DNA from 3 places in the Tatumella ptyseos genome. Region 1 is predicted to be linked to each of the others. Evidence: predicted binding sites of a transcription regulator. Region 1 holds the regulator's gene; each other region holds the start of a gene.
The links. The regulator CRP, encoded in region 1, controls carbon source genes, mostly activating them, when cyclic AMP is high. The targets are predictions, from matches to a motif close to ATGTGANNNNNNTCACAT.
Positions count from the first base shown of each region.

Region 2: QJR74_RS12880 (YjcB family protein) is a predicted target of CRP. The motif match lies at 2,988-3,005, and genes of this name have one in related genera.
Region 3: epd (erythrose-4-phosphate dehydrogenase) is a predicted target of CRP. The motif match lies at 2,290-2,307, and genes of this name have one in related genera.

Region 1 covers NZ_CP130649.1:71,235-77,663, forward strand. Annotated here, with positions in the region: gene QJR74_RS00365 (aspartate aminotransferase family protein) at 1-593, shown strand, start outside; gene QJR74_RS00370 (YccS/YhfK family putative transporter) at 613-2,703, opposite strand; gene crp (cAMP-activated global transcriptional regulator CRP) at 2,776-3,408, opposite strand; gene QJR74_RS00380 (OsmC family protein) at 3,697-4,101, shown strand; gene QJR74_RS00385 (phosphoribulokinase) at 4,098-4,985, opposite strand; gene QJR74_RS00390 (YheU family protein) at 5,038-5,253, opposite strand; gene QJR74_RS00395 (hydrolase) at 5,250-6,272, opposite strand; gene QJR74_RS00400 (LysE family translocator) at 6,319-6,429, shown strand, end outside.
Region 2 covers NZ_CP130649.1:2,716,459-2,722,887, reverse strand. Annotated here, with positions in the region: gene QJR74_RS12885 (glucose/quinate/shikimate family membrane-bound PQQ-dependent dehydrogenase) at 1-2,132, shown strand, start outside; gene QJR74_RS12880 (YjcB family protein) at 2,630-2,917, opposite strand; gene soxS (superoxide response transcriptional regulator SoxS) at 3,116-3,481, opposite strand; gene soxR (redox-sensitive transcriptional activator SoxR) at 3,577-4,098, shown strand; gene QJR74_RS12865 (Na+/H+ antiporter) at 4,245-5,894, shown strand; gene QJR74_RS12860 (CidA/LrgA family protein) at 6,019-6,429, shown strand, end outside.
Region 3 covers NZ_CP130649.1:613,436-619,864, forward strand. Annotated here, with positions in the region: gene QJR74_RS03025 (YidB family protein) at 1-46, shown strand, start outside; gene tkt (transketolase) at 169-2,157, shown strand; gene epd (erythrose-4-phosphate dehydrogenase) at 2,487-3,515, shown strand; gene pgk (phosphoglycerate kinase) at 3,556-4,719, shown strand; gene fbaA (class II fructose-bisphosphate aldolase) at 4,807-5,886, shown strand; gene mscS (small-conductance mechanosensitive channel MscS) at 6,059-6,429, shown strand, end outside.

The sequences.
Region 1 (6,429 bases):
TGGCCGGTTTACGCGAACTCTGTGACCAACATCAAGCATTATTAGTATTCGATGAAGTGCAAACAGGAATGGGACGTACAGGCAAACTATTTGCTTATGAGCACTCAGGAGTGGTTCCCGATATTCTCACGACCGCTAAAGCATTAGGAGGCGGTTTCCCCGTGAGTGCGATGTTAACGCGAGAAGAGCTCGCACAGGTTATGACTGCGGGGACTCATGGTACCACCTTCGGTGGTAACCCAATGGCTTGCGCGGTGGCAGAGGCTTCCTTAGAGATTATTAATGACCAGCAGCTCCTTGATGGCGTTGAGCAACGGCATCAATGGTTCATTGATGGATTGGAAAAGATCAATCAACAGTATCACCTGTTTGCAGCGATTCGCGGCCAAGGGCTGCTTATTGGTGCACAATTAACCCCAGAGCATGCAGGCCGTATGCGCGAAATCATTCAGGCGGCAGCTGAACACGGTTTACTGATCTTATCAGCAGGAAGTGATGTGTTGCGCTTTACCCCTTCACTTATTATCCCTGAACAGGATGTTCAGCAAGGAATGACCAAACTCCACCAAGCTATCGCCCAAATTATGGACTAGTTTAGTCGCCCTGAGTGATTTACTGCTCAGGGCTCTTATGAGTTCGGGAAAACCATGCACCGTGTTTTGGGCGCTGGGTCCAGATAATGGCTGAAATCGTCCGCATAGATTTCACATGCACAAGAATCCGCTCGATATGCCGCTCGACAATTGTGCTTGGCCCCTTATCGAAATTAGCCGCTTCATCCATCACATGGGTAGAGTGATAGTTCTCTTGATCGTTAGCATACAATAATCGCTGTTGGCATTGCTGTAAGGCTATCTCACAAGCCTGTAAATAGCGCTCGGCCAACGTTGGGGTTAGCATCGTGTGCTCACGGGCTAAAGCAGTAAGCTCATTAATATGTTCGACGATGTACTGGCTATGGCTAACCCATAAATGCATCTCTTCAAGATATTCATCATCGAAACCAGGCTCCTGCATGGCTTGATTAAGGGCGTTAAATAGCGCGTTATGTTTTTGGTTTGCCTCTACACGCGCGGCTTCAAAAACCTCATCCTTCTGCTCTGGGCCTAGCAATACTTTTAGGGCTTGTTGATAGGCATTGAGCACATCCAAAGTATTATCGCGTAACAGCGCACTCTGCCATTGTGGCCATAACCAAAGCGTGCCCCCGAAGGCGATTAAGCAGCCGAGTAAGGTATCTAATAAACGAGGAACAAGAAATTGGTGCCCGTTTAAGGAAAGCAGTTGCAGTGAATAAACTGCCGTCACCGTAAATCCAATCGTCGCCCAGCCATAATATTGGCGATTGAACAAGTTACTGAAAAAGGTAATCAGTAACATGATGATTAGTATCCAAGACTCAGGTGCATGGAGATTGAGGGTAATTGCCGCAATGATTAATCCAGCAAAAGTTCCTAATGCCCGGTGCTGTATACGTACCCGTGTAGCGCTATAGTTATTTTGACTCACGAATACGATAGTCATCAAAATCCAATAAGGTTTGGGCATATTGAGCGCTATACCGACGATTCCACCACACATCAACATGATCGAGAAACGTGCAGCGGAACGTAAGGCAGTTGATTTCAGCGATAAATAACTTTTTAAGGCGGGTAATAAAGGTAAACGGCGCTGCCTATCGCGCATCAGGTCACGTTGATACAGAGGTTTCTCATTCTGTAAGACTCGAGCAATTCGCGTAAAGTGATAAAAGCAAAATTGGGGGACCGGATTGTGGGGAAATTGTTGAGCCAGTTTTTCCAATGCTGAAATTTGCTTACTCATTGAAAAAGGCTTCACAAATTGGTGGTATAAAATATCGTCAGCTAAGCGGTGGAGTTGTGCCGTGACAGTATTCGCATTCCAATTTAAAATTTCCCTACCAAAACTATCGTGGCAAAGTTTTTTGATTTCCTCCGGCTGATTCAAGCTAATCGTAATATGCTCTTGAATATCTTGAGCCATCAAAAAATAGCGAATCAGGAACCGGTCATTACGGTTTCTCGCTGCCGGTAACATATGTAATTGTTGATAGCATTGAGTAATCAGGTCAATCACTTTCTGTTGGCGCTTGAGAAGGTCCTGTAAGCTTTCGGGAGAGTCATCTGCACTAAAGATACGGTGATATTTATGCTCGCAGTAGTTTCCCAATTCGCGATAAAGCAAACTGAGTGTTTCACGAAGTTGCTGAGCTTGCGAGAACTTAAACCAAGCCCAATTGAACACGCCATACCAAACTGTCCCACCTAGATAGAGTAAGGGAGGGCCCCATATCGGCATGCGTCCAGCTAGGCTAATCGACAGCACAGCTGCCACCAGTGAGGCAGGTAAGAGCCGGCCGTGTAATGGACTAATCTCCCCCGTCACCCCGATGATTAATGGTAACGCGAATAGAAAGAGCGGTAAGGGATAGTGCTGCGCTAAACACCAAAGAAGCAAAAAGCTGCTGCAGGCGAAAAGTAATCCCCCCACGACGAGACGTTTAAAAAAGCGTTTATGTGGAGTATCTAATCCAGCCAGATTACAGCAGGATGGGACTAAAGAAAAAAGTAAGCCTGAGTGGAGATCGCCTAACAGCCAGCCTAGTGCGATCGGTAGACAGAGCACTAACGTTTGGCGGAAAGCATAATTTACTTCAGGGTGATAAATAAGTCGACGTAGCATTGCCACTGCAATTTGTTATATGAATGATAGTGATCGGTAAAAGGCAGGGTAGCTCCCTGCCTTCTGCACCGATTAGCGTGTGCCGTACACTACGATAGTTTTACCATGGGCCGAAATTAGGTTTTGATCTTCTAACATCTTGAGAATGCGTCCAACGGTTTCGCGTGAACATCCGACGATCTGCCCAATTTCTTGACGGGTAATTTTTATTTGCATCCCATCAGGGTGCGTCATCGCATCGGGTTGGTGAGCAAGATGCAGCAGAGTTTGCGCAATACGACCGGTGACGTCCAAGAAGGCTAAGTTACCGACTTTCTCTGAAGTGACCTGTAGGCGTCGTGCCATCTGTGCTGAAAGGCGGATAAGAATTTCCGGATTTACCTGTATCAATTGGCGAAATTTTTTGTAGGAAATTTCAGCGACTTCACACGCGGACTTAGCTCTGACCCAAGCACTACGCTCTTGTCCTTCTTCAAATAAGCCAAGCTCACCAATAAAATCGCCCTGATTAAGGTAAGAAAGGATCATCTCTTTGCCTTCTTCATCTTTAATCAGTACCGCGACAGAACCTTTAACAATGTAATAAAGCGTCTCTGCTTTTTCACCTTGATGGATCAAGGTGCTTTTTGACGGATACTTATGAATATGGCAATGGGAGAGGAACCATTCTAATGTAGGGTCTGTTTGTGGTTTACCAAGAACCATTCGCTTCTATCCTCTATTGTAATCGAACCTGGATGAAACCAGGGTGAGCCACTTTTGTGACCCTTATGAAAGCATCAAGTGCCATTTCTTTTTTTATTGGGCGATAAAAGTACCTTAGCCTATTCCGAGGTATTTTATCTTGGGATTAACGAAATAAATAATCCTTTCCCTGTTTTTAGCACAGGTTAGCGTCACTGTCTTGTATTGTATGAGTCCAAATGAGAGGTTTGCGAATTAATCCACCTCAGAGTATCTTAGCTTACAAATTCTGAAACCGGAGGCATAGGAGTGGAAGCGAAAGTAAAGTGGGTCGATGGGCTTTGTTTTGTCGCAGAATCGGCTTCAGGGCACCAAGTCGTCATGGATGGTAATCGCGGCGAAAAAGGACCGAGCCCAATGGAAATGGTCCTAATGTCGGCGGGAACTTGTAGTGCAATTGATGTGGTGTCGATATTAGAAAAAGGTCGCCATGAGGTTCTAGGATGTGAAGTTAAATTAACCTCAACTCGCCGTGATGAGGCGCCGCGACTTTTCACCCACATTAATCTGCATTTCATTGTGACGGGAAAGACATTGACCGATAAAGTGGTCGAGCGGGCGGTTTCCCTTTCCGCGGAAAAATACTGCTCAGTAGCACTTATGTTGGAACAAGCAGTAGAAATCACCCATAGTCACGAGATAGTTATCGTTTAGCATTGGCTTGTTAACAAGGTCTGTTGGCGCTTTTCAGCTAGTTTTTTAATGACTGGTGTCAAGATAAGTTCCATCGCCAAGCCCATTTTTCCGCCGGGGACTACCAAGGTGTTCATGGCGGAGATAAAAGATCCTTGGATCATGGCGAGGAGATAAGGGTAGTTAATCTCTTCCACACCGCGAAGATGGATCACCACTAAGCTCTCATCCATTGAAGGAATCGCATGAGCCGCAAAGGGGTTAGAGGTATCGACCATCGGGACGCGCTGAAAGTTAATGTGGGTACGAGAGAACTGCGGCGTGATGTAGTTAACGTAATCTTCCATAGAGCGAATCACTGAGTCCATTACTGCTTCGCGAGAATGACTCCGCTCTTGCATATCTCGTATTAACTTCTGAATCCATTCTAAGTTTACAATGGGTACGACTCCGACTAACAAATCCACTAAATCGGCAACGTTATGCTCTTCAGTAACCACCGCGCCATGTAATCCCTCGTAGAATAAAACATCTGTCTTTTCAGGGAGCGCTTGCCATGGTGTGAAGGTTCCGGGAACTTGTTTCCAAGGGACGGCTTCATCGTAGGTATGGAGATATTTACGAGAACGGCCGGAGCCAGTTTCAGAGTATTGCTTAAATGTCTGTTCTAACAGTAAAAAGTCGTTAGCGTCAGGACCAAAATAACTAATGTGTTTCCCTAAATCTCTCGCTTTACGGATGGCAACGTCCATTTCTGGTCGAGTGTAGCGATGATAACTGTCTCCCTCAATTTCAGCGGCTTGAATACCTAGCTGTTGGAAGATCTTCCGGAAGGCTAGGCTAGTTGTCGTTGTCCCGGCACCGCTTGAACCTGTTACAGCAATAATGGGATGTTTGGCTGACATAATGGTCTCCTTAGCGGGTGAGGGGGCGACAACTACGGCGTACAGTTATCCTTCAGCGTATATCTCGTGCAGCACGGAGGCTGACTGATTCATGTAATTCCGACCAAACAATGACGATCTCCCCTGCTTTAAGTTGCCGGGTAATATCAGCAACTTTCTCGGACAAGGTTTTCTCTTGCTCACCATAATCTGTTCCTTCTTGTAATACAAAGGACTCGATGACGCTCTGTAACGTTTCTGTCGGGAGTTCTTGCCAAGGTATGATCATGATGGCGTATCCAATTGTGTTGAAAGCCACTGAGGAATACGTTGTTCAAGCCACATTACTGGCTTAAACAAGCTACCCGTAACGAAACCAACATGTCCACCATATTCACTTAACTGATAGTCAATCGTTGGTGAAAGCTGTTCAGGTAAAGGGATAACATCGTCAGTCATAAAGGGGTCATCTGCCGCATGAATAATTAATAGTGGTTTAGTAATACTCGCAAGCCAAGGCATACCACTAGCTTGTCGGTAATAGTCTAAAGCATCAGAAAAATGATAAATACGAGAGGTAATCTTATCGTCAAACTCGCGAAGCTTTTTTATCTTCTTAAGTTCACCCGGAGCAATTGAAAAGAGATGTGGATGCGCCTTTAGTTTACGGCGTAGACTTTTTTTCAAACGTGTTAATAAATAATGCTGATAAAAACGCGAAAAGCCATCTTCGATTTTGACGCTACAGGGCTCAAGCATGAGTGGCGCTGAAACTATTACTCCCGCATCGAGCAGGCACTCGTCCCCTTGGCTTCCCATAAGACAAGCAAGCATGTTTCCACCTAGGGAGAACCCGGTTGCGGAAGTCCAGCCTGGCCCCAACTTCTCTTTCATCCAACGAAGAAAATAACTAGCATCCTCGATATCCGCCGAGTGGTAGCTCTGCTTTAATCGATTTGGCTCGCCACTGCAGCCGCGATAGTGCATGACCACTCCTAACCATCCTTTCTGTTGAAAAGAGGCGAGTAGGCCATGAGCGTAAGGACTTTTTACACTGCCTTCTAGGCCATGAAAAATAACCGCGCGTGGCTTATGTTTTGCCAACATTGGATCTTCGCTCCAAGCGAGATCGACAAAGTCCCCATCGGGTAGCTCTAGACGCTGCCAAACAGGTTTGATACGGACCATACGGCGTAAGATTCTGGGTAATAGAGTCTGAATATGTGCATTTCTCAAACAACGAATAGGGGTGAAATCATTCTCGTCATTATGATAATTATTCAGGTTCTCAGGGCTTGTCTGATCCATAACTCACTGTATAGTTTCAAAGGTTAATCTGGATGATGGTACTTTTATGGAACTCAGTCTTTTTCTCTCATTATTTGGTTTTTTGTGGGTCGCAGCCATTACACCGGGGCCCAATAATATGCTACTTACGACCTCTGGCGCCAATTTTGGTTTCGTT
Region 2 (6,429 bases), 570 kb from region 1:
ACTTTTGGGCGCTGGCTCCACGTTTAGGTATCTGGACCCTGTTCGGTATCTGGATGTTACTACCACCCGTCTATCGTCAAATTTCTCGTCCTAACGCGGGGAATACGCCACGTACTGCAATGGCAGTCGGTGTTATTGTTAACCTGCTGATGGTCGGTGCGAGTTTTGTGGTAAAAGACCCACAAGAAATCGATGGCACCTTACACGTTAATAACGACGCTATTGCTACGCCAAGCGTGGCTGCGCAAGATTGGCCAGCGTATGCGCGTACTCAAGACGGCGTACGTTACTCGCCATTAACGCAAATCAATGAGCAAAATGTCAAAGATCTCCAAGTTGCTTGGACATTCCGTACCGGTGATTTGAAGCGTGCTGATGACCCAGGTGAGATCACCAACGAATCTACTCCGATTAAAGTCGGTAACATGCTTTATACCTGTACTGCACACCAGATTCTTATTGCTCTGGATGCCGCGACGGGGAAAGAAAAGTGGCGTTTTGATCCGAAGATTAAATACGATTCAACTTTCCAGCATATGACTTGTCGTGGCGTTTCTTACCACGAAGTTTCTGCCACACCTGCTAACGGTAGCCAACCTGCTGCGTGTTCACGTCGTATCCTATTACCTGTAAACGATGGTCGTCTGTTTGCGGTGGATGCGGAAAACGGTCAGGTTTGTAAAGACTTCGCGAATAACGGCGAAATCGACTTACAGCACAAGCAACCTCATGCATACCCGGGTGGCTATGAGCCAACCTCTCCGCCAATTATCACTGATAAAGTGATTATTATTGCGGGTGCGGTCACCGATAACTTATCGACGAAAGAGCCTTCAGGTGTGATTCGTGGATTTGATGTCAATACCGGACAACTGCTTTGGGCCTTCGATCCAGGTGCTAAAGATCCGAATGCTATCCCTGCAGATGGTGAAAGCTACACGCCAAACTCACCAAACTCATGGGCGCCTTCAGCTTATGATGCAAAACTAGATATCGTTTACATCCCAATGGGTGTCAGTACTCCTGATATCTGGGGCGGTAACCGTACTCCAGACCAAGAGAAGTTTGCGACTGGTATCTTAGCGTTACATGCTTCAACCGGTAAACTGGCTTGGTTCTACCAAACAGTGCACCACGATTTGTGGGATATGGATGTTCCGGCACAGCCAACCTTAGCTGATATTAAAGATCAACAAGGTAATACTGTACCGGTTATCTATGCTCCAGCAAAAACCGGTGACATTTTTGTTCTGAACCGTGTTACAGGAAAACCTGTTGTCCCTGCAAACGAACATCCAGTACCACAAGGTGCAGCAGAAGGTGACCACTTGTCGCCGACCCAACCTTATTCTGAATTCAGCTACCGCCCAACGGCGCACCTGACAGATAAGAAAATGTGGGGCGCGACCATGTTCGACCAGATGATCTGTCGAATCATGTTCCACCGTCTACGTTATGAAGGTCCGTTTACTCCTCCTTCTGTTCAAGGGACCCTAGTGTTCCCGGGTAACTTAGGGATGTTCGAGTGGGGCGGTATCTCCGTGAACACCGATAAACAGTTTGCAATTACTAACCCAATGCAACTGCCGTTTGTTTCTAAACTGATTCCTCGTGGTCCAAACAACCCAATGGAACCGGATGAGAAAGGGGCTAAAGGGTCAGGTAGCGAAGCGGGTCTGCAACACCAATACGGTGCGAAGTTTGGCGTAGAGCTAAATCCGTTCCTGTCACCATTCGGTCTGCCATGTATGGAACCTTCATGGGGCTTCGTTTCTGCGGTTAACCTGCAAAACCACGAAATCATCTGGAAGAAACGTATCGGCACCATCCGTGATAGCTCGCCGATTCCTCTACCGCTGAAAGTGGGTACCCCAATGCTGGGTGCACCAATTACTACAGCAGGTAACGTCTTCTTTATTGCTGCAACATTAGATAACTACCTGCGTGCCTACAGTGTGCATGACGGTAAATTGTTATGGCAAGCACGTCTACCAGCGGGTGGACAAGCAACGCCGATGACGTATGAAGTGGATGGCAAGCAATATGTCGTGATTAATGCTGGTGGTCATGGTTCATTCGGATCAACCATGGGCGATTACATCATTGCGTATAAACTTCCTGACGCGAAGTAATAGATTGGTATCGCCCAGCTAGGGTGATGTCTATTGACGCTAAAAGCCTCGAATAAAGTGATTTATTCGGGGTTTTTTTATGGGCTGAGTACCGCCATCGGTGTGAAGAAACCATTGAAGAAAAATCATCTTACGCCCATGTTTATTCTCGAAGCATAACATGTCAAAGGCTATGCCAAAGTTTTTCGCCTACTACTAGATAAACATCGCCTATAGCTTATGAAATAGCGGATAAGACCATGAATGTCGATACGATAGACCGCATTTAGTTAGGAATAATCAGGGTTGGTCATAGTGTAGTCGTTAAGCATACTTACGCTGAATCACCGACTGCCAATGATCAAGGTACGGCGATTTACCAATACCCTTTCCAGAGCTTGGATAAAAATTTATTCGGCTTATTCTGGGATAAAGGGGAGAGGATGATGAGAGAGAGAAGCGAGGGGAAGCGTTACCTGAGCTTATTAAGGTGTTGCTTCCCATGCTCATAACAACGATTAGAAGTTGTTTGGGATAAAGATATCTGGAGATTGTTGTAATGCATAGTTGAAGGCATCTGTTGCGATATTCGCCATAGATTGCCAATGTTGCAAACTGAAATCGATTCCAAGAAGTCCCGTCACAAACCAGCAAGAAGTGAAGAGGCCTACCCCTGTAAACACAGCACTGGCTGTCTTAAGGCTGTTTTGCTGGCATTTAATTTTCATGATGCTAGCCATGTACATTAGTCCTGCACTTAGCAAGCCCCAACGCATAACAATCAAGCTTGTCGCGAGAGCGCTCATTGTCGTTCCTCATTGTTAACTAAAGGAGCACCCGTTGTTGATTTAACAGACAACGAGAGAGTGAGATAAAGTGTGATTTAGCTCACATTATAGACAAAGAAGTGCCAGATTTGAAGGGTAAGTTAAATAATTAGTAATATTGGCTCGCCGTTGTTAACGAGCCTTAGCACAAAAGGGTAAAGATTGAGAACATTAACACTAGGATAACGATCCGACACTACTAAAATTAGGTAAGGTACGGCAGCGTTGAGAATGACGATAGGCCGTGGGGGTAAGATCGAATTTACGGCGGAACACTCGAGAGAACGTCTGCTGTGATTCGTAGCCATATTGTAGCGCGATATCAAAGACTGGGCGTTGGCTAACGCATAAAGCTTCTGCGGCTTTTGCTAAGCGTCGGTCACGGATGTAGTCGCCAAGTGTCTGACGCGTCATTGCACGGAACATTCTTTGTAAGTGCCATTTGGAATATCCAGATTTGGCGGCAACTTCATCAATCGAAAGATTATTCCCGAGATTTTGATCGATCCACTCGGTGAGTGAAATGATGATTTCTTTTTGCATCTGACGTTATTCCTCTGGTTAGTCATCACATAATGTGATCTCGAACAAGTTTTTAAAGTATAATTCCTCAAGTTAACTTGAGGTAAAGCTTAAAAATGAAAAAAGAACGATCTCAATTAAAATCAAGACTTTCCCCAGGGGAGGTCGCGAAGCGGAGCGGGGTTGCCGTCTCTGCGCTGCACTTTTACGAGACAAAAGGGCTCATTGCGAGTACACGTAATGCCGCTAACCAACGACGTTATAGTCGTGACGTGTTACGGCGAGTGGCGATTATCAAAATCGCTCAGCGCATCGGCCTACCTTTGGCCACCCTTAGCGAAAATTTAGCAAGTTACCCTCCAGATAAACGTATCTCTGCTAAGGAGTGGGAACAGCTTACTGCGCAGTGGCGTGATGAGTTGGATAAGCGTATCGAAACGTTGATTAGACTACGAGATGACCTTAATGGGTGCATTGGCTGTGGTTGCCTTTCTATGCGCGATTGCCCTTTACGTAATGCCGACGACCATTTAGCTACACAAGGTAAGGGAGCGGTTCTCTTAGAGCAGGAGACGATTGATTCAGAGCTTTCTTCTGAGGGGAAGGCTAAAGAGCTGGTAGGCTCAACAAAGTCGTAATCTATAATCAGAAGAAGTCGATAGATTCTTTTTGGTTAAGCACGTTTTTTACGCCACGTTAAAGGTGTAGGGTGTATTGTAAATAAATGAGTGAGCCTGTTGTTGCTAATAGGTTTTTTGTCTTCTGGAAAGGTTACAAGGAAAACATGGAAATTTTCTTCACCATATTGATTATGACGCTGGTGGTATCGCTCTCTGGTGTTGCGGCTCGTATCATTCCCTTTCAAATCCCCTTGCCGTTAGTGCAAATTATTGCCGGTGCGTTGCTGGGATGGCCAAGTTTTGGTTTACACGTCAATTTTGACCCTGAACTCTTTTTAGTTCTGTTTATCCCGCCTTTACTTTTTTCCGATGGTTGGAAAACCCCGATTAATGAATTCCTACACCATGGGCGGGAAATCATTGGATTAGCCTTAGTATTAGTCCTGATTACTGTCGTGGGAATTGGCTATCTTATTCACTGGACGATACCAGGAGTTCCCTTAATTCCTGCTTTTGCTCTGGCCGCAGTACTCTCCCCAACCGATGCCGTGGCATTATCAGGTATAGTGGGCGAAGGGCGGATTCCTAAAAAAATTATGTCGATCGTTCAAGGCGAAGCTTTAATGAACGATGCCTCGGGTCTGGTCTCCCTAAACTTTGCCATCGCGGTGGCTATGGGATCCATGGTATTTACCTGGTCGGGAGCCTCGCTCGAATTCTTAAAAGTCTCACTCGGTGGATTACTGGCCGGGGTCGTGGTGTGTTGGCTTTATGGTAAATCGCTTCGTCTGTTTAGCCGTTGGAGTGGCGATGACCCGGCGACGCAAACGGTATTGCTAATGCTACTCCCTTTCGCTTCATATCTCATCGCTGAACACCTTGGTACATCGGGGATTCTTGCGGCCGTGGCCGCAGGGATGACCATCAGCCGTTCTGGGATAATCCGCCAAGCCCCGTTAGCGATGCGCTTACGGGCAAATAGTGTTTGGCAAATGCTTGAGTTCGTCTTTAACGGCATGGTGTTTTTGATGCTGGGTTTACAGCTCCCCGGAATTTTACAAACCACACTTACCGAGGCTGAAGTCGATAACAACGTAAATATTTGGATTCTGTTATTTGCGGTCGCTATGATCTATTTAGCCTTGATCGTGGTACGTTTCGGCTGGTTATTCCTTATGCAGAGGATTAGTAAACGCTTACTTAAGAAACGTCCAATGGAGTTTAGTAACTACTCAGTAAGGGAGTTACTCGTGGCAACTTTCGCGGGTGTTCGAGGGGCAGTTACCCTGGCGGGTGTTTTATCCATTCCACTATTCTTACCGAACGGTGAAAACTTTCCAGCGCGCTACGAATTAGTCTTCCTTGCTACGGGAGTGATACTCTTTTCACTATTAGCGGGGGTCGTTACTTTACCGGTATTGCTTAAGGGCGTCTCGGGTATCGATAAAGGTGAAACGGGAAGAGAATTACGTAAAGCCCGCTCCATCATGGCTAAATCAGGGATTGATAGCCTGTATAAGATGGAAGAGCGTTTAGCGAAAGATACTAATGAGAATATCGATCCGGAGGTTTTAAAAGAAGTCAGCTCTCGAGTGATTGGCCATTTACGTCGGCGATTAGATGATAAAGACGATGTCGAACAGGCTATGTTTATGGAAAATCTGGAGAGGCGTTTGCGACTTAATGCTCTGCGTGCTGAGCGTGCAGAAGTTTACCACCTTCGGGCGACCAAGCAGATATCCGATGAATCTATGCGTAAACTCCTACGCGATTTAGACCTGCTAGAAGCACTCCTTATCGAAAAAGAAGAGTGATCCTCTGTCCCCCACCTCTCGAGATGGGGGATGTTTAATGATGGACGATAATTTTTATTCATTTCACTGTTACCGCCCCTCTCTATATACTGATTTTTTTACTTAAAGATAACGAGGCACCCGAATGTCCACTTTATGGCGCCGCTTACGCCAAAAGTTGGTAACCGATTCGTTGTGGCAAATTCCGCTGCAACTCTGTATCTATATCGGTCTATACCTCTTAGCCGGCTTGCTGGTTAATCTTTTCCATCTCCCTCTTCCCGCGAATGTTATCGGCTTAGGTATTTTGCTGCTGCTTATTATGCTACGTATTGTCCCAGTAAAGTGGGTTCGTGCGGGGGGGAATTGGCTATTAGCTGAGATGCTACTTTTCTTTATTCCGGCGGTCGTGGCAGTGGTCAATTATGGTCCTTTGCTACGGAGCGAAGGGTGGAAAATTGTCGCGGTGATCGGTTTGAGCACTATTATGGTTTTAGCTGCGACCGGCTTTGTGGTCGAGCGGGTATTTCGTTTTGAGATGAACCGTGCACAACGT
Region 3 (6,429 bases), 540 kb from region 1:
GCAAAATGACCTCGGTTCATTAGTAGATTCAATTTTCAAGCGTTAAATTGTGCGGATCGAATGTACTTTCGTTCGGCACATCATGTACATTGAAACAACTACGTTTCCAATTTGTGTTGAAAGTGTTTAAAAATCAACATAACTCAATCATCCGATCTGGAGTGAAAGATGCCTTCTGAAAAAAAACTTGCTAATGCGATTCGTGCACTCAGTATGGATGCGGTCCAACGCGCTAAATCTGGCCACCCAGGTGCACCGATGGGCATGGCAGATATCGCTGAAGTATTATGGCGTGAATTCTTAAACCATAACCCTAGTAATCCATCCTGGGCAGACCGTGACCGTTTCATCCTCTCTAACGGCCACGGCTCAATGCTGATCTACAGCTTGCTGCACCTCAGCGGTTACGATCTACCGATCGAAGAATTGAAAAACTTCCGTCAACTGCACTCTAAGACCCCGGGCCACCCAGAATACGGCTACACCGTGGGTGTCGAGACAACGACCGGCCCATTAGGTCAAGGTATTGCGAATGCCGTCGGTTTTGCGATTGCAGAACGTACACTGGCTGCGCAGTTTAACCGTCCAGGCCATGACATTGTTAATCACTACACCTACGCCTTCATGGGTGACGGCTGTATGATGGAAGGGATTTCGCACGAGGCTTGTTCTTTAGCGGGTACTCTGCAACTGGGTAAATTAATCGCTTTCTATGATGACAACGGTATCTCTATCGATGGTCATACTGATGGCTGGTTTAGTGATGACACAGGCTTACGCTTCGAATCTTACGGCTGGCATGTTATCCGTGGTGTTGATGGTCACAATAATGAGTCTATCCGTCGTGCGGTAGAAGAGGCTCGTGCTTCTGAGCGTCCAACGCTGATCATGTGCAAAACCGTTATCGGATTTGGTTCTCCCAACAAAGCCGGTACCCATGATTCACACGGTGCACCACTAGGCGACGACGAAATCACACTGACTCGTAAAGCGTTAGAGTGGGACGCAGCGCCATTCGAAATTCCTGCAGATGTTTATGCTGCATGGGATGCAAAAGAAGCTGGTGCGAAGAAAGAGCAGGTATGGAATGAGAAATTCGATGCCTATGCAAAAGCTTTCCCTGAGTTAGCGGCAGAGTTCAAACGTCGTACGGCTAACGAGCTTCCAGCAAATTGGGCTGCGGAATCACAAAAATTTATCGAAGATCTTCAAGCCAACCCACAAAAAATTGCTAGCCGTAAAGCGTCACAAAATGCAATTGAAGCATACGGCAAGTTGTTACCTGAGTATCTGGGTGGTTCTGCAGACTTAGCACCAAGTAACCTAACCATGTGGTCTGGTTCCAAGTCGATCAAAGACGACGCTGCAGGTAACTACATCCACTATGGTGTGCGTGAATTTGGTATGACCGCCATTGCAAACGGCATCTCGCTGCACTCAGGTTTCATTCCTTATACTGCAACCTTCCTGATGTTTGTGGAGTATGCACGTAATGCTGCGCGGATGGCTGCGCTGATGAAACTGCGCCAAATTCTGGTTTATACCCATGACTCTATCGGTTTAGGTGAAGATGGTCCTACGCACCAACCTGTTGAGCAGGTTGCAAGCTTACGTACAACGCCAAATATGAGCGTATGGCGTCCAGCAGACCAAGTTGAAACCGCGGTAGCGTGGAAAGAAGCTATCGAGCGTCAAGATGGCCCTTCTGCCCTGATTCTTTCTCGTCAAAACCTCGCGCAACAAACGCGTACCGCTGAGCAACTTGCAGCGATTAGCAAAGGTGGTTACGTTCTGAAGGATAGCGAAGGTCAACCAGAGCTTATCTTTATCGCCACCGGTTCGGAAGTACAGCTAGCGGTTGACGCGGCAGACAAATTGACCGCAGAGGGACGTAAAGTTCGTGTTGTTTCGATGCCTTCTACCGACCACTTCGATAAGCAAGATGCTGCTTACCGTGAATCCGTACTGCCTGCAGCTGTGACCGCACGTGTCGCGGTTGAAGCGGGTATTGCTGATTACTGGTACAAGTACGTTGGTTTAAACGGTGCAATCGTTGGAATGACCACCTTCGGTGAATCTGCACCTGCAGAGCAACTGTTTGAAGAGTTTGGCTTTACCGTAGACAACGTGGTCGCAAAAGCGAAAGCTATTCTGTAACCACAGCATTGATGAGATAAAAGCATGGCATGTGCCATGCTTTTTTTTGCTCAAAACTAAGTGACTCGCGACGAAACGGCGGCTAACTGATTACTGGCAAAACATTCCTATCCCGCTATCCAACACTCTAATATGTGATCTTGATCGTATTTTGGGAAAGACTGTTGATCTCTGTCATTCCGCTTAGTCGGGAGTTGATTTATTCTCAAGATGACGTAATCAGTCGACTGAAAATTGGGTATCAAAATTTATCAAATCGTTGTAGCCTCAAAGATAATCTTTGTTTTAGGGCGAGCAGTCCCTACGTTCATCAAGGTAATAGATAAGCAATGAGCCTTAGAATTGCGATTAACGGTTTTGGTAGAATTGGTCGGGCTGTCGTACGAGCGTTATATGAGACGGGCCGTCACCTTGACGTTACCGTTGTGGCGATAAATGAAGTCGCCGAAAGCCGTGGTATGGCGCATCTTTTAAAATATGACACAACTCACGGGCAATTTGCATGGGAAGTTAGACTCGAAGGCGAGCAGCTTTTTATTGGTAGAGACGCAATCACCTTACTCCACCATTCAGCAATCTCTGAATTGCCGTGGGGCGACCTCGATATTGACGTCGTTTTAGACTGTACTGGGGTTTATGGAAGTCGTGCTCACGGTGAAGCACACCATCGCGCGGGTGCACGTAAAGTCCTCTTTGCCCACCCTGGTGAAGCCGACTTAGATGCCACTATTGTTTACGGTGTAAATCATGACACACTCTTACCTGAACATCGTTTTGTCTCCAATGCTTCCTGTACCACCAACTGCATTATCCCTGTAATCAAATTGTTGGACGATGCTTTCGGGATTGAATCCGGTACCGTCACCACCATTCATTCTGCGATGCACGACCAGCAAGTCCTTGATGCTTACCATCCTGACCTGCGTAGAACTCGTGCGGCCAGTCAGTCGATTATTCCTGTCGATACACGGCTCTCAGCAGGTATTACGCGAATTTTCCCCAAATTTCTCGATCGATTCGAAGCCATTGCGGTTCGGGTGCCGACCATCAATGTCACTGCTATCGATCTTAGCGTAACGCTGGAACAAAAAGTGACAGCACAGCAAGTCAATCATCTATTGCAGGAAGCTGCCAATGGCTGCTTTCATGGTATAGTCGACTATACCGAGCTGCCACTGGTGTCAGCGGACTTTAATCATGATCCACACAGTGCCATTGTCGATGGTTCGCAAACGCGAGTCAGTGGAGGGCACTTGGTAAAAACGTTAGTATGGTGTGATAACGAATGGGGCTTCGCAAACCGAATGATCGATACCTGTTTAGCGATGTCTGACAACACTTTCAAACCTGTCGCATAAGCGGCGGGATAAACTTAAAGAGTCAATAAGAGGATTCACCATGTCTGTAATCAAAATGACCGATCTGGATCTTGCTGGAAAACGTGTTCTGATTCGTGCTGATCTTAATGTGCCGGTCAAGGATGGGAAAGTGACGTCAGATGCGCGTATCCGTGCATCACTACCGACCATTGAACAAGCCCTGAAGCAAGGCGCGAAAGTAATGGTGACCTCGCACTTAGGCCGTCCAACAGAAGGCGAATATAACGAAGAATTCTCTCTGCTACCTGTTGTGAACTACCTCAAAGACAAACTTACTGGTACAGAAGTAAGCTTGTCCAAAGACTATCTTGACGGCGTCAATGTGGAAGCCGGTCAATTAGTGGTATTAGAAAACGTTCGCTTTAATAAAGGCGAAAAGAAAGACGAAGAAACCCTTGCGAAAAAATATGCCGCTCTCTGTGACGTCTTTGTTATGGATGCTTTCGGTACCGCTCACCGCGCCCAAGCTTCTACTCATGGCGTAGGAAAATTTGCACCTGTTGCTTGTGCGGGTCCATTACTGTCAGCAGAACTTGAAGCGTTAGGCAAAGCGATGAGCAACCCAGCTCGTCCTATGGTTGCAGTGGTAGGGGGATCTAAAGTGTCCACCAAATTTGATGTACTGCAATCTTTAGTCGGTATTGCCGATACCGTCATCGTCGGAGGCGGCATTGCCAACACTTTCGTTGCCATCGAGAATAACGTTGGTAAGTCACTGTACGAGCCAGACTTTGTTGAAGCAGCGAAAAAGCTCCGTGATGAACATGGGATCCCTGTTCCCGTTGACTCACGCGTCGGGACCGAATTCTCTGAAACGGCTCCTGCCACCGTCAAGAAAGTGAACGAGATCCAAGACAACGAAGAAATTATGGATTTCGGTGACGAGACTGCGGCGCAAATGGCCAAAATTTTAAAAGAAGCCAAAACCATCCTCTGGAACGGTCCAGTGGGCGTTTTTGAGTTCCCTAACTTCCGTAAAGGAACTGAAATCGTGGCTAATGCTATCGCAGATAGCGATGCGTTCTCAGTCGCGGGTGGCGGTGATACGCTGGCGGCAATCGACCTATTTGGTATTGAAGATAAAATTTCATACATCTCCACGGGTGGCGGTGCATTCCTTGAGTTTGTGGAAGGCAAAAAGCTCCCAGCTGTAGCAATGTTAGAAGAGCGTGCGAAACAATAATAAATTTTGAGGAGGGCTATCTCTCCTCTATTTTCTACCGCTGAAAAGATGATCTCAGCTTACGACCAACGAAACAGGACAACACTTATGTCTAAAATTTTTGATTTCGTAAAACCGGGTGTCGTTACGGGTGAAGACGTACAAAAAGTTTTCCAAGTAGCTAAAGAGAATAAATTCGCGTTACCAGCAGTCAACTGCATCGGTACTGACTCAATCAATGCGGTTTTAGAAGCGGCAGCCAAAGCTAAAGCGCCGGTGATTGTTCAGTTTTCTAACGGCGGTGCAGCATTCCTAGCAGGCAAAGGTTTTACCTCAGATAAGCCACAAGCAGCGGCTATCCTTGGTGCCATCACGGGTGCGCAACACGTCCATCTGATGGCTGAGCAATACGGTGTACCCGTTATTCTTCATACCGACCACTGTGCGAAAAAATTACTGCCATGGATCGACGGATTGCTGGATGCAGGCGAAGCACACTTTAAAAATACCGGTAAGCCACTGTTCTCTTCTCACATGATCGACCTGTCAGAAGAGTCGTTAGAAGAGAATATCGAAATCAGCGGTCAATACCTTGCGCGTATGGCGAAGATGGGAATGACGCTTGAAATCGAATTGGGCTGTACGGGTGGGGAAGAAGATGGTGTCGATAATTCACACCTCGATAACTCCGCGCTTTACACTCAGCCAGAAGATGTGGACTACGCTTACCAAAAGCTCAGCGCTATCAGTCCTAACTTCACCATTGCAGCATCATTCGGTAACGTGCACGGTGTGTATAAGCCAGGTAACGTCCAACTGACGCCAAAAATTCTGAGAAACTCTCAAGACTACGTGAGCGAGAAGCATAACCTTCCTCACAACAGCCTGAACTTTGTTTTCCACGGCGGTTCAGGTTCTTCAGCCGAAGAAATTAAAGAGTCTATCGAGTACGGTGTCATTAAAATGAACATCGATACCGATACGCAATGGGCAAACTGGGACGGTATTCTTCAGTTCTACAAAAAGAATGAAGGCTACTTACAGAGCCAACTGGGTAACCCAGAAGGTGACGATAAGCCAAACAAAAAATACTATGACCCACGTGTCTGGTTACGTGCGGCACAAAGTTCAATGGTTGTTCGCTTAGAGCAAGCCTTCCGTGAACTGAATGCTATCGACCGCCTGTAATCCCTTCCCAAACGCCAGCTTAGCTGGCGTTTTCTTTATCTCCCTCCGTAAAATTCTTGAAGTTGTGTGACGAGGTTGGCAATTTACCGGTTTTTAGTTACCCTTTTTAGTTAGGCATCTCTCATCGATGCTTCTTCAGCTATTTATTGGGAACTAACGACAGGAAAATTTAATGCAAGATCTTAACGTAGTGAGCGGCTTACATAATGCCGGGACTTGGATTGAAAAAAACCAGTCACTTTTATTAAGTTATGTAGTGAATATTGCCGCAGCATTAGTCATCCTTTTTATCGGATTTACTGTTGCGAAAATCGTTTCAAGAACCATTAATAAAGTCTTACTTTCGCGTCATATCGATCAAACCGTCGCTGACTTTATCTCGATGATCGTTCGTTATGCGATTATCGCATTCACCCTTATCGCCGCAGTCAGCCGAGTCGGTGTGCAAACAGCGTCCTTTATTGCAGTGCTGGGGGCAATCGGTGTTACCGTCGGTTTAGCGTTACAAAATTCACTTTCAAACTTTGCTGCAGGGGTACTACT